Anatilimnocola aggregata: one gene and its partner. The protein of the gene in region 2 interacts with the protein of the main gene of each other region in a pairwise test. Links are inferred from orthologs where the notes say so. Each region holds a gene or a part of one and is shown on either strand. Other genes may lie near its edges. The genes, in order: nth and aceE.

The links.
Region 1: the proteins of aceE (region 2) and nth interact in binary tests that used the Escherichia coli proteins (3 or more experiments, as listed by UniProt). The link is inferred for Anatilimnocola aggregata from one-to-one orthologs.

What each region holds. Positions count from the first base shown.
Region 1 is NZ_CP036274.1:4,970,265-4,976,388, forward strand. The notes cover bases 1,061-3,843. They hold nth (endonuclease III), read right to left. Parts: upstream 2,900-3,843; coding sequence 2,222-2,899; downstream 1,061-2,221. Other genes in these bases: ETAA8_RS18510 (DUF6800 family protein), read left to right, coding at 1,061-1,101; ETAA8_RS34730 (hypothetical protein), read left to right, coding at 1,234-1,407; ETAA8_RS18515 (DedA family protein), read right to left, coding at 1,379-2,077; ETAA8_RS18525 (hypothetical protein), read left to right, coding at 3,043-3,837. In the rest of the region: more of ETAA8_RS18510, read left to right, coding at 910-1,060; ETAA8_RS18530 (tetratricopeptide repeat protein), read left to right, coding at 3,876-6,124. UniProt on the Escherichia coli protein: DNA repair enzyme that has both DNA N-glycosylase activity and AP-lyase activity. The DNA N-glycosylase activity releases various damaged pyrimidines from DNA by cleaving the N-glycosidic bond, leaving an AP (apurinic/apyrimidinic) site.
Region 2 is NZ_CP036274.1:3,304,092-3,310,659, forward strand. The notes cover bases 2,065-5,291. They hold aceE (pyruvate dehydrogenase (acetyl-transferring), homodimeric type), read right to left. Parts: upstream 4,986-5,291; coding sequence 2,265-4,985; downstream 2,065-2,264. Other genes in these bases: ETAA8_RS12555 (2-oxo acid dehydrogenase subunit E2), read right to left, coding at 2,065-2,090. Also shown: ETAA8_RS12550 (SGNH/GDSL hydrolase family protein), read left to right, coding at 40-717; more of ETAA8_RS12555, read right to left, coding at 735-2,064; ETAA8_RS12565 (hypothetical protein), read left to right, coding at 5,507-6,319; ETAA8_RS12570 (WD40 repeat domain-containing protein), read right to left, coding at 6,335-6,568. UniProt on the Escherichia coli protein: Component of the pyruvate dehydrogenase (PDH) complex, that catalyzes the overall conversion of pyruvate to acetyl-CoA and CO(2).

The DNA of each region.
Region 1 (6,124 bases), 1.7 Mb from region 2 along the record:
TCGAAGCCTGCCCGCAAAATCGCCCGCAGCCCAACTAGACAGAGTACCCCGATCCACCCGCCGCGCGAAGTGCCGCCAACACAGTCGCGGGGAGTCCTCAGCCTAGCATTACCAGCGAAGTTCTGGCTCAAACAATTCCCTCCCGCCTTTGACCGAACTAGTCACGCGGACTGCATCTAATGTTTGCAGGGTGTTCATTTTCAATTCCGCAGTACGTGCATGCGATTTACGCAAATACTCGCGCATTAGTCCATCGCAAGTGCCAAGTTATCGATTGACATTCGAGGCCCGAGTGGGCACTTATCAACGGCGGCAAGTGCTTCGCAAAAAGTCTTTGACCGTGAACATGGATTGGAATTTGGTCGTGCAAACAGGAAATTGAATTTGGAAATTTCCGTTATGTCGGGAAAGGTTGGGTGGACCTATTTCGTTACCAGGCAAGCAATTCGGCGAGATGTGTTCTGATTGCGCAAGTTGTGGATTATGGAAATTTATGGCAGCCATCGTCATGCGGGGCGAGTCGCAGTTGGGCGGCGCTGAGCTGACTGCGTCTTTGCCGTTAACGGGCCCCTGACGGTCCACTGGACCGTTGCCGCAACGGCAGGGAGACGTCGGGTAGTTTTTCAACAAACAGGATGAAAACCACACCCTGCAATTACGACGCAAGTTGTTGCTCGCGAGTCACTTGCCGTCAGCCCCCAGACCAGACCCGTGTTGAAAAATGGCCCTTTCGGCCATTGTTGGGGTCGAGAGGTCGAATCGCGGCTGCAAATTGGCTCCCACTTAGGCCGCTTTGGGAGCCACGACGCGTTGACGAGATAGCAAACATCTGGTACAAGATTTGATTCGCCAAAAAGATTGATTCTGGCGCGGACAAGACAACAAGCGGCAATTAAAAAGGCAGCAAGCATGGGTGGCACGATCCATCGGATGAAGGAACTTCGGCAACGTCGGCATCGCAAGAAAAAGCTGGCCGTGCTCAAGCGTCGGGCGGCTAAGGCCAGCCCTTCGGAGAAGGCAGTTCTGGCTGCGAAGCTGCGCCGCATGACTCCGGGTGCCGAAGTGATCATTGCGACCATGGGCCTGGAAGAAAAGCGCTAAGCTGATTGGCAATGATTGCTGGGCAGAAACTGCCGCAGTGTGATTTGCCAGTTTGTCTGCCTCGCGCGGCAGTTAGTTGCCGCGCTCAAGGGACTACCCGTAGCCAAGGTTTCTCTCGCTAGGACTTTATCGATGGCCGCCCATCAGACGCCGACTCACGACGATCACTTTGACGAATCGGAAAGCAACCAGCACCTGGCCGACGATTCGGAAGCCTGGAATGGCGTGACAGGACTACTGCTGTTCATTGTCTCGATTGGCCTGTCGCTGGCCATGCTCACGCTTTATCTTTCGCGCAATCCGTAGTCGGCACGGCCGGGACTTCCATCTTCGCCACGCGGGGCGCGAAGTAGCGGTGGCGAATGAATTCGACGATCGCAGGCAATATCGAGACAAAGATAATTGCCAGGACGACCACCTCGAAATTCTTGCTGACCCATTCGATGCGGCCAAACCAGTAGCCCGCAAAGGTCATACTCAGGACCCAAAAGATTCCGCCTGCGACGTTGTAGATTAAGAAGCGGCGATAATCCATTTGCCCCACGCCGGCGACGAACGGGGCGAACGTTCGCACGATCGGAACAAAGCGGGCGATGACGATGGTCTTTGGTCCGTAGGTCGCAAAGAACTCTTGTGTCTTTTCTAAGTGCTTGGGATTGAGCCAGCGCGAGAGTTTGCCGCTGAGAACCTTCGGCCCCAAGTAGCGACCAATGTGGTAGTTCACCGTGTCGCCCAGAACCGCGGCGATGGAAAGCAACAGGCAGACGATGCCGACGTTCAGTCCTGAGTCTGGGTTGGCTGCAATGGCACCGGCGGCAAACAGCAAGGAGTCGCCCGGCAGGAACGGCATAATGACGAGGCCGGTTTCGACGAAGATGATGGCGAACAGAATACCATAAGTCCACACGCCATAGTCGGCTGTGATTTTGATCAGTTCATCATCAATATGTAAGAAGAAGTCGATGATCTGCTGCACGACTGCGATCCTATTCGGTTGACTGCCAACGGTCCAAAGTTGCGCGTCCCGCGCTGGCCCACCGCAGTATAGGTTTTTCTCATGATCGTCCCCAGGCGAATCAGCCCGCACAATCGGCACGGATGGCACAATTGCGGCAGAACATCATTCTTCCTTTTTCGCGCCGATCTGTTCGACGCCAACCTGCGGACAAAACTTGAGCATCAGGCAGTCGTTGCACAACGGTTTGCGAGCCTTGCAGATGCGGCGGCCGTGGTGGATTAACCGATGCGAGAAATCGATCCAATCTTTCTTTGGCACGATTGGCATCAGATCTTTTTCGATCTTCACGGCGTCTTGGTTGGTAGTCAGGCCCAAGCGATTGGTCAGTCGCGTGACGTGGGTATCGACGACGATGCCCGACGGAATGCCGAATGACGTGCCCAGGACAACGTTGGCGGTCTTGCGCCCGACGCCGGGGAGTTGCACCAGTTCTTCGAGCGTACGCGGAACTTCGCCGCCGTGTTTCTCGGCCAACTGCTGACAACAGCCCTTGATGTTCTTCGCCTTCATCCGAAAGAAGCCGGCGCTTTGAATAGCTTTCTCCAGCTTGGCGATGGGCAAATCGACGATCGCCTGCGGCGTGGAACACTGAGCGAACAGTCCCTTGGTCACAATGTTCACGCGCTCGTCGGTACATTGAGCCGAGAGGATCGTCGCGATGAGGAGTTGGAATGGGCTATCGTGAACGAGTGCGCATTCGGCGTTGGGATATCCCTGCGCAAGGGCCTTCACCACTTTGGCGGCCTGGCGTTTGGTTTGGGCGACGGGGGGCGGAGTCATAAATGGCCAGCAGTTTTCGACGAAGCAGATTCAGCGCAGGTAAGGCAAACTTTAGTTGACCATCATAGCGAAATCGCTCATAACGAACGCGTGCCACGATAACGGCCGGACGTTGGGGCTGACGTCCGCAGGAGGCTAAGGCGATGAAATCTTTCCGATGGCAATTTCTACCAGCGATCAAGTCGCTGACAACTGCGTTTCTGGTCTGCGCCGGCATGCTTAGTACGCGTAGTGCGGCGGCGCAGCAGGTGAACGTCGGCGGGCCATTCAACACTGTTGGCCACGGCTTTTATGAGAGCATCGGCACGCGTTGGGGCGCACGTGGCCCGGGTTGGTTCTTCAACTTTGGCGGTGCACCGCCACCGGCCTTCGGTGGTTTCGATCCCAATGCGGGAGCTAACGTTGGCGGCGGCTTTCGAGCCGGGAACACGAGTGGGTTCTTCAACCTGAATGTCGGCCAAGGTGCCAATTCGACGATGGTTTCCCAGACGCCGAGCGTCACGATTCCCAATGGCGGCAACGGCTACTTTATTGACGGCACGTTTCGCCCCTTCGTTACTTCAATCATTCCCGTCGTCGGCGATCAATCCGATCCCAGCCCGCTCCGCGAACGCCTGCGAAGGTTACAAGAGCAACAAGAGGCCAGCCTTACTTCACCGGCGAATGCACCTGCTCAAGCCGAAGTTGGTGGTGGCGGAGTGGCCCGGCGAAGCACGGCCGAGCGCGGCGACCTGAGTGTGGCGGAAATTAAGTCCGCTGCGAATGCGCAGGGCAGTTCGCAGGATGAAGAGTTGGCCGCGATTCTTGAAAAAGCCAGGGGTGCAGAAGAAGCAGGCAAGGCAGGAGTCGCCCGCATCTACTATCAGATGGCCGCACGCCGCGCAACCGGAGAGCAGCAACAAAAGATCCTGGCGCACTTGCAAACTTTGCCTCGGTAGTACCTCCCCCTCGTTTATTCTTGCCACGAGTTCCCTTCATGAACAAGTCGCTGCTGCTACTGGCGATGCTTCTGGTCGCGCCGGTGGCCAGCCCGTTGATGCCAATAATTGCCCGAGCTCAGCAACCCAACGACGCGTTCCCGTCGGTGGCAGCAGCCATTCGAGCGCTCGGTGCCGATGAGTTTCAGACTCGCGAATTGGCCAGCCGCTATCTGTGGTACGCGGGTGCCGCCGCGCAGAAAGATCTCGAGCTCGCAATTAAGCACGACGATCCCGAAGTTCGCCTGCGCGCCTCGTTGGTCCTTCGCAAAGTCCGTCTGGGAATTACGCCCGATACTCCGGCAGAAACCCAGCAACTAATCAACCGTTTTTACGACGGTGACCGCAATGGCCGGCAGCAAGTCATTAGCGAGTTACGACAAAAGGGTTCTTACACAACCCTTTTTGCGCTGCTGCAAGGCGAGACCGACGCAGCCAGTCGGCAACTTTTTTTCAGCACGATGCAAGCCGATATGCAGCGCCTCGCGCCACAGATGGTGGCCAGTAGCGATTGGTCGCTGCTCGAGCAATGGCTCGACCTGGGCAAGGCCACCGAAGCCGGACAGGTCCATTTCATCACCTATGCGTTATTGCGCGGCAAGTTGAACGAGGAAATTAAGCGAGTCGAAGACGAATTGGAAAAGAGAAGAGATGATTCGGCACTCGTGAATCGACTGGCACTCATGTATCGCGCCGGGGGGAATGATAAGAAGGCGCTCGAAGTGATCCAGCGCGGGCCCAGCGATGCAAAATTGGTCGTGGCCATGTATCGCGAGCAAATGCAATGGGACCAAGCGCGGGCGAGTATCTCGCCACTCCCGAACAAAGTTCCGCGTGACACAATGGCCGACAGCGCCTTGCAAGCAGCCTTGGCCCGTTTGAGCGGCAAGGCCACAGACTCCCTCGAGGCAACACAAGCCTTTTCAAAGCTTGTCAAGACCGAAGACGTTTGGTTCGGTGCCAAGACACTGCTCTTGAATGAACGACCGCAACTAGCGCTCGACTTGCTGAAAGATGGTCTGCAGCCGATGGCTTTCGATTTGTTGTCACAGCTTCAGCAGCATCAAGAGGCCTTGGACCTGGCTGGAATCAAGGATGACACCAGTTTCAATCAAGCTTGGCTGAACGGGCTCACCGGGCAGCAGCCTGTCCGCACCAGCCGCTCGGTTGATCGCTTCACTTATGCAGTCAGCATCGCGGCGCAATTGCGAATGCTCGGTAAAAAGCAGCAGTACGATGATCTACGTGCCCTACTAGAGTCGACCGCCACCCTCGACGATCAGCGGGGGCAGTACTGGCATCAACTGGCGAGATTAGAACGACAACCAGGACGGCAGCAGGAACTGCTGCATTTGTACGGTCGCGGCGTAGCTCAGAATCCCCAGAGTGTTTGGTCGCAGCTATTCGGCAAGAAGTTTGCCCGCGCTCAAACGTGGTGGGAAGCTTTGGATGCAGATGTGAGATGGCAGGATCCACAGGAGCGATTGAATGCAGTGGCAGTCTCCATGCAGCCGGCGACCTTTGCGCGTCATGTTGAAGTCGATTGGCCAGCAGTTGAGAAGCACGTCAGTGCCAAGGCGGATAATCTGGGCACTGCGGCAGCAGTTCGTGTACGGCTGCATGCTGCCCTTGCCGAGGCCTGGGCCGCGCGCAGCGACAAGCTGCGTGCCGAAGAACACTGGAAAGCAGCCGTCGCGGCCGATCCCACAACGGCTACCGATTACGGTGACGTGCTACTCGCCGAGCAACGTTGGAACGAAGCAGCGACTCAGTATCAGCGGGCCTACGAACTGAATCAGGGGAATTCGCTTGCACTTTTTTTGCAGAGTGTCGCCTTGATACGGGCTGGGAAGGAAGCCGAAGGGAAAAAGTTACAGTCGACGGCAAGCCTGATGGCCCTCGATACCAACGCTCGCTATCTCCTGGCCACCGCTCTGCAAGATCGTAACCTGCGAGCGGAAGCTCTGGAGCAGTGGCAGCTATTGCGAAGGACAGGCGGTCCCGACCATTCGTACGTGATGATTGCCAATCAGCACTTGGGCAACCTCATCGCCGAGAAAGAGCCGCTGGCTGCCGCCGATCATTGGGAGCAACTCCGCTTTCACTTGCTCAAACCTGCCCTAAATCTGGTCGAGCAATCTGGCTATTTAAATCTGGCTGTGTCGCTGCACCGGACGCGAGCCCGCGGCCTGCTTTCGGCAGGTGACAAGGCTAAAGCGCTCGAGGAGTTGGCCATTTGCGAGGCCAT
Region 2 (6,568 bases):
CGCGGCTGTGCGTCGACACACTTTCAGAGGAAAACACTCATGCGACTTTGGATTTGCGGCTTGCTCGTCGTGCTGGCCGATACTGGAATGACTCGCGCGGCCGATGATGCACCTGAAAAAACTCTGCCCAAAGTGGTGCTCATTGGCGACTCGATTCGCCTGAGCTACGCGCCGGTCGTTGCGAAGCAGTTGGCCGGTAAAGCGAACGTCGTTAGTCCGAAGCCGAATGGGGGCGATAGCTCGAATGTGCTGAAGCACATCGAAGAGTGGGCCGTTCGCGAGCAGCCCGCGATCGTCCATTTCAACTGCGGCATTCACGACACGAAGAAATTCAAGAGCACTGGCAAGTTTCAGGTTTCTCCGGAGCAATACGAAGCCAACTTGCGCGCGATTGTCGCGGCCATTCGCAAAGGAACCAAGGCCAAGGTATTCTTCGCGCTGACGACGCCGATTGTCGATGATCGCGCGGCGAAAACGCGGGCTGAGCGCGATTACGGTCTCCACAACGCCAGCACCGAGCAATACAACGAGATTGCCCAGCGGGTGATGAAGGAACTCGATGTGCCGGTCAACGATCTGCGTGCAGCACTCGGCACGCCCGCAGAGCAAGCTGCCAAGATTGTTGATGATGGTGTTCATCTAAACAAACAGGGTGTCGAGAAACTGGGCGCCGCAGTCGCCACTTTTGTCGCCCAGCACTTGCCGGCTGCCAAGTAAGTCACGGAGTGACTGACCTACGGAGCCAGCAGCAGGCGGCTGGGGCTCTTGAGATAGTCGATAATGTCGTTGAGGAAGCGAGCCGCAGTCGCGCCATCGACCAGGCGGTGATCGTACGAGAGGCTCAGCGGCATCATCAGGCGAATCTTCACTTCGTCGTTGACGACGACCGGCATCTTGCGCGAGCGCCCCAAGAGCAGGATCGCCACTTCGGGCACATTGATGATGGGCGTGCTGTAGGTGCCGCCGATCGCCCCAAGGTTGCTGATGGTGAAGGTGCTTCCCTTCAACTCGGCCGGGTTAATCTTGCCGTCCCGCATGTTGTCGCTGATGGTGCCGAGGGCTCGGGCGATATCCGGAATCGACATCTGGTCGGGGCCACGCAAGCTGGGCACCACGAGGCCGCGCTCGGTGTCGACCGCGATACCGATGTTCACGTAATTCTTGTAAATAATCTGCTCGTTTTCCATGTCGAGCGAAGCATTCACGGCTGGATGCGACTTGAGACTCATCGCCACGGCCTTCATCACAAATGGTAGCGCCGTGAGTTTGATTCCTTTACGGGCGTAATCTTCTTTGCTACTGACGCGAATTTTTTCGAGTTCAGTAATATCGGCATCGTCGAAGTTGGTAACGCGTGGGCAAGTGGTCCACGACAGGTGCATCTGCGCGGCGATGACCTTGCGGATCTTGGTCATCTTTTCGGTATGGATCGGGCCGTAGGCATCGCGAGCCGTAGTATCGGGGCTGGCTTTGCCGCCGATGATCGCCCCTTGGCTTTGCGAACGAACAACAGCGAGGACGTCCTCACGCGAAATGCGTCCGCCTTCGCCCGTGCCTGTGACGCGCGACAAATCTACGCCCACTTCGCGAGCAAAGCGGCGAACAGCAGGGCCGGCAGCAACATCGCCGGTTTCCGTCGGCGCTTCTTCCGTCGGCGCGAGCGTGGCAATAGGTGCCGCAACCTCCGCCGGGGCAGCTGCAGCTGGCCTCACTGGTGCTGGGGCTGGTTTTACGGGAGCAGGTGCGGGCTTAGCAGCGGCAGGAGCCGCTGGCTGTGCTGGAGCCGGCGCAGCCTTGGGCGGAGCGGCAGCAGGGGCGGCCGGTTTGGCAGCAGTGGGGGCCGCACCAGCCGCAGCACCTTCGAGTGTAAGGAGGACGGCGCCGTTCTTAACGGTTTGTCCCTTGGTGACATGCACCTTGACGACCTTGCCCGCGGCATCGCTGGGAACCTGCATGGTCGCTTTGCCGGTTTCGATTTCGAGAATTCCCTGATCCTTGGCAATAGTGTCGCCAACATTCACCAGCACTTCGACAACATCGCCCGATTCCACACCTTCGCCCAGGTTCGGCAGTTTGATTTCAATGGCCATTGGTCTGAATTCGCTTCTAAGTATGCGTTAAGTTGATGCCAAACGGGGCGAATTCGTGGGCGGCGTTAATCACGCATCACCCCTCACCCCAACCCTCTCCCCGGAGTACTAAGGAGAGGGAGAATGAGGGCCTTCTCCCTCGTCATCCCTTCCTCGCTTTTTCAACTTCTCTCTCTAGGCAAAGTATGGATCGATCTTTTCGGGATTGATCCCCAGGTCTATCACGGCTTGGGCGGCGACGCTCTTATCGAGATCGCCGCGAAGCCCCAACTTGTAAAGCGTGGCGAGGGTGATGCACTGGGCATCGACCTCGAAGTGACGACGCAGGGCTTCGCGGGTTTCGCTGCGCCCCATGCCGTCGGTGCCGAGAGCATAGTAGTCGCCTGGCACCCATTGGGCGATCTGTTCTTGCAAGGCGCGAACGTAGTCCGACGCTGCGACGAACAGACTTCCCTTTTCTTCCTTAAGCAGTTCTTCGACGTAAGAAGTCCGCCGTGGTTCGCCCGGGTGGAGCATGTTCCAGCGTTCGCACATGTGGGCATCGCGCCGCAACTGCGTGTAGCTGGTTACACTCCAAACATTGCTGCTAATGCCGTACTTCTCGGCGAGCAAATCCTGTGCGGCGAGCACGTGGCGGAAGATCGCTCCGCTGCCGAACAAGTTCACCTTCAACTTGCCGCCAGCTTCCTTCGTGCGGAACTTGTACATGCCGCGAATGATGCCGTCTTCGCAACCTTCGGGCATGGGCGCGTGAACATAGTTCTCGTTGCCGACCATCAAATAGTAGATGGCGGTCTCGCCATCCTGATACAACCGTCGCATGCCGTCGAGGATGATGGTGGCGATTTCATAGTTGTAGGCTGGATCGAAAGCGCGCACATTCGGGAACGCGATTGCATTCAGCAAACTATGGCCGTCTTGATGCTGCAGTCCTTCGCCGTTGAGCGTCGTTCGTCCAGCAGTACCACCGAGGAGGAATCCCTTGGCTCGCATGTCCTGCGCGGCCCAGATCGAGTCGCCGACGCGCTGGAAGCCGAACATCGAGTAATAGATATAGAACGGAATCATGTTCACGCCGTGCGAAGCGTACGCCGTTCCGGCCGCGCAGAAGCTGGAGATCGAACCGGCTTCGGTGATTCCTTCCTCGAGAATCTGGCCGTCCGTCGCCTCTTTGTACTTGGCGAGAATGCCCGAATCGACGGGCTCGTACAACTGTCCGACGTGCGAGTAGATGCCGATTTCGTTGAACATACCTTCCATGCCGAAGGTGCGCGATTCATCGGGCACGATCGGCACCACGTACTTGCCGATTTGCTTATCGCGGCAAAGTTTGCGGAGCAGCGCGACGAACGCCATCGTTGTTGAAGCTTCCTTATCGCCAGTGCCGACGAGGAATTCCTTGAAGCCCGGATCGGACAGGCGAGGCGTTTCAATCAGGGGCGCGACCTTCGGCCGGCTGGGCATGGAACCACCGAGGGCTTCGCGGCGTTCGCGCAGGTACTTCATTTCGGCCGAGTCGTGCGGCGGCTTATAGAACGGTGTCTTGGTGACTTCGGCATCCGAAATGGGAATGCCAAATCGCGTGCGGAATTCGAGCAGTTCGGCTTCGTTGAGTTTCTTGTTGTTGTGAGCGACATTGCGCCCTTCGCCCGCCTCGCCCAGCCCGTAGCCCTTAATCGTCTTGGCTAGAATGACCGTAGGCTTGCCGTTCGATTCAGTGGCTGCCTTGTAAGCCGCGTAGACCTTCTCGGGATCGTGACCGCCGCGCCGCAGCTTGGCCAGCTTTTCGTCCGAGTAGTTTTCAACCAGCTTGAGCAGTTCGGGATACTTGCCGAAGAAGTGCTCGCGAATGTACGAGCCGGGCATGACGACGTACTTTTGATACTGACCGTCGACCACTTCGGCCATGCGCTTGGCGAGCAGGCCGGTTTCGTCTTTTTCCAACAGCGCGTCCCAATCGTCGCCCCAGACGACCTTAATCACGTTCCAGCCCGCACCGCGGAAGAGCGCTTCGAGTTCCTGAATGATCTTGCCGTTGCCGCGCACCGGACCATCGAGCCGTTGCAAGTTGCAATTGATGACGAAGATCAGGTTCTCGAGCTTTTCGCGGCCCGCCAGCGTGATGGCACCCAGCGATTCGGGCTCGTCGCATTCGCCGTCGCCAAGGAATGCCCAGACCTTGCGGCCGTTCATCGGGCGAATGCCGCGGTCTTGCAGATAGTAATTGAAACGGGCCTGATAGATGGCCATGATCGGGCCGAGACCCATCGAGACCGTGGGGAATTCCCAGAACTCGGGCATCAACCAAGGATGTGGATACGACGACAGGCCAGGAGTCTCGCGCAACTCACGGCGGAAGTGGTCGAGATTCTCTTCACTCAAGCGACCTTCCAGGAAGGCCCGCGAATACATACCGGGCGAAGCGTGCCCTTGGAAATAAATCTGGTCGCCGCTGTAACCATCGCTGCCGCGGCCGCGGAAGAAGTGATTGAAAGCCACTTCGTATAAGGTGGCGCTCGAGGCGAACGTCGAGATATGACCGCCGACGCCATCAAAGTTCTTGTTGGCTCGCACGACCATCGCCATCGCATTCCAGCGAATGATGCTCTTAATGCGGCGTTCGAGTTCGCGATTGCCGGGATAGCGTGGCTGAGCCTTCGGCGGAATGGTGTTGATGTAGGGGGTGTTCATGTCGACCGGCAATTCGACACCCTGCTCGCGAGCCCGCTCTTCGAGAGCGTTGAGCAGATACTTGATTCGTTCCGGTCCTTTGCTTTGCAGGACGTAGTTCAACGAATCGAGCCACTCTCGCGTTTCGGCCGGATCGACATCCTGAACTGGGTTAAAGGTGCTAGCGGCGGCCTCGTCGACAGGAATGTCTTGTACGTCCGACATGGAGCGTCCCTCTTCGTTCTGTTTGCTGGACTCGCTCAAGGGGCGAATCCGACCTGTAAATGTTCCTAGCTCAATTCAGCATCGTGCCATAACTCATTCCTGGCAAAGGATTTGAGCCGCCCTACTTGCCCAAGGTCCCCTGCTCGACGCAGTTTCTGGCTGGCAGCGACGAGGCGTCGTCGGCTTGCCGAACCATTAATGTCGGCAGGTCAGCCCCGTTTATCCAGCCAACGAATCGTTGCAATCCGCAAAAACTACCAATCCACGTACCATTGTTTGCCGAAATCGCGTCGGGGTAAAGGTCTGTTGAGTTCCGCCACCTGAAATGACACCTGAATTTTTCGCAAGGTTCGGCTAGATAACGAGTTGCTGGGCCACCAACGAGGGGAATTGCTGGCCATCGTTGCACCTGATTGGGGCGGGGAAAACTCCCTTGACCACAACTCCTGGGCATCGGTAGACTCCGCCCCCTTTGCTGACGTTTGTCGCCGCAATCTGTCGCGCTCCGGCTGGAACCCTGAATGCCACGAACTTGCCATGTCGCTAAAGCTCGCCGGTCAAAGGCCGCCGAGATGGTTGCGCTAGCGATGCTGTTGGCCGTTCCAGCGCTGGCCCCAGCGCAAGTAACTCGCACCGTGACGTGGCCCGCCGAGAAGACCGTCGGCAACTTTCATTGCCATGCAGATTTTCCTTTTGGCCGTGACGAACTTCTCCTTGCGCAATTGGGCGAACTGTCGCGAGAGATCTCGGAGATCCTGGGCTTGCCGCCGGCGCGCGAGCCGGTCCATCTGTTTCTGCTACACGATCGCGAGACCTACCAGGCTTACATGAAGCAGCATTTTCCTCGCGTTCCCGCGCGACGGGCGATGTTCATTAAGTCGAAGGGGCCCGGAATGGTCTTCGCATATAAGGGAGACGAATTCGAAATCGATGTGCGGCACGAATCGACGCATGCCGTACTACACGCGGTCGTGCGCGATCTTCCTTTGTGGCTCGATGAAGGGCTGGCGGAGTATTTCGAAGTCCGGCGCGATGACCGCCCTTCGAACAATCCGCACCTCGCCGATATTCGCCAGCAGCTGCGAGCGGGACATGCGCCTCGATTGGAAGCACTCGAAGCGATCACCGAGTTCGACGATCTGGGTCGGGCCGAGTATCGAGACTCTTTCGGTTGGGTTCACTTCATGCTGCATGGACCGCGTGCCGCGCACGAAGAACTGGTCGCTTATCTGACCGACCAGCAACAAGGCCGCGACACCGAACCCCTCAGCAGCCGGCTACGTCGTCGCCTGCCCGATCTCGACCGCCGCTTCATCGAGCACATCCGGCCGTAACAACGGTCAGCGAGCCTATTTGGGTTTGATGGGTGGCAATGTCGTTTTGTCGAGTTCGTTTTTTAGCGGCATGTTGTAAATGAGCCCCGGCAATGCTGGCTTCTTCACGTATTCGACAGCATCGAATTGAAAATCGAGCGGCCGTTCCATACGTTCCATATTTCGCCAATAGACGGTGCCGGCGCGATCGTTGATCGTCAGAATGGGCGTCAGAATGCGCAGCACTTTCAACCGCTCTTCCGCGGGTAC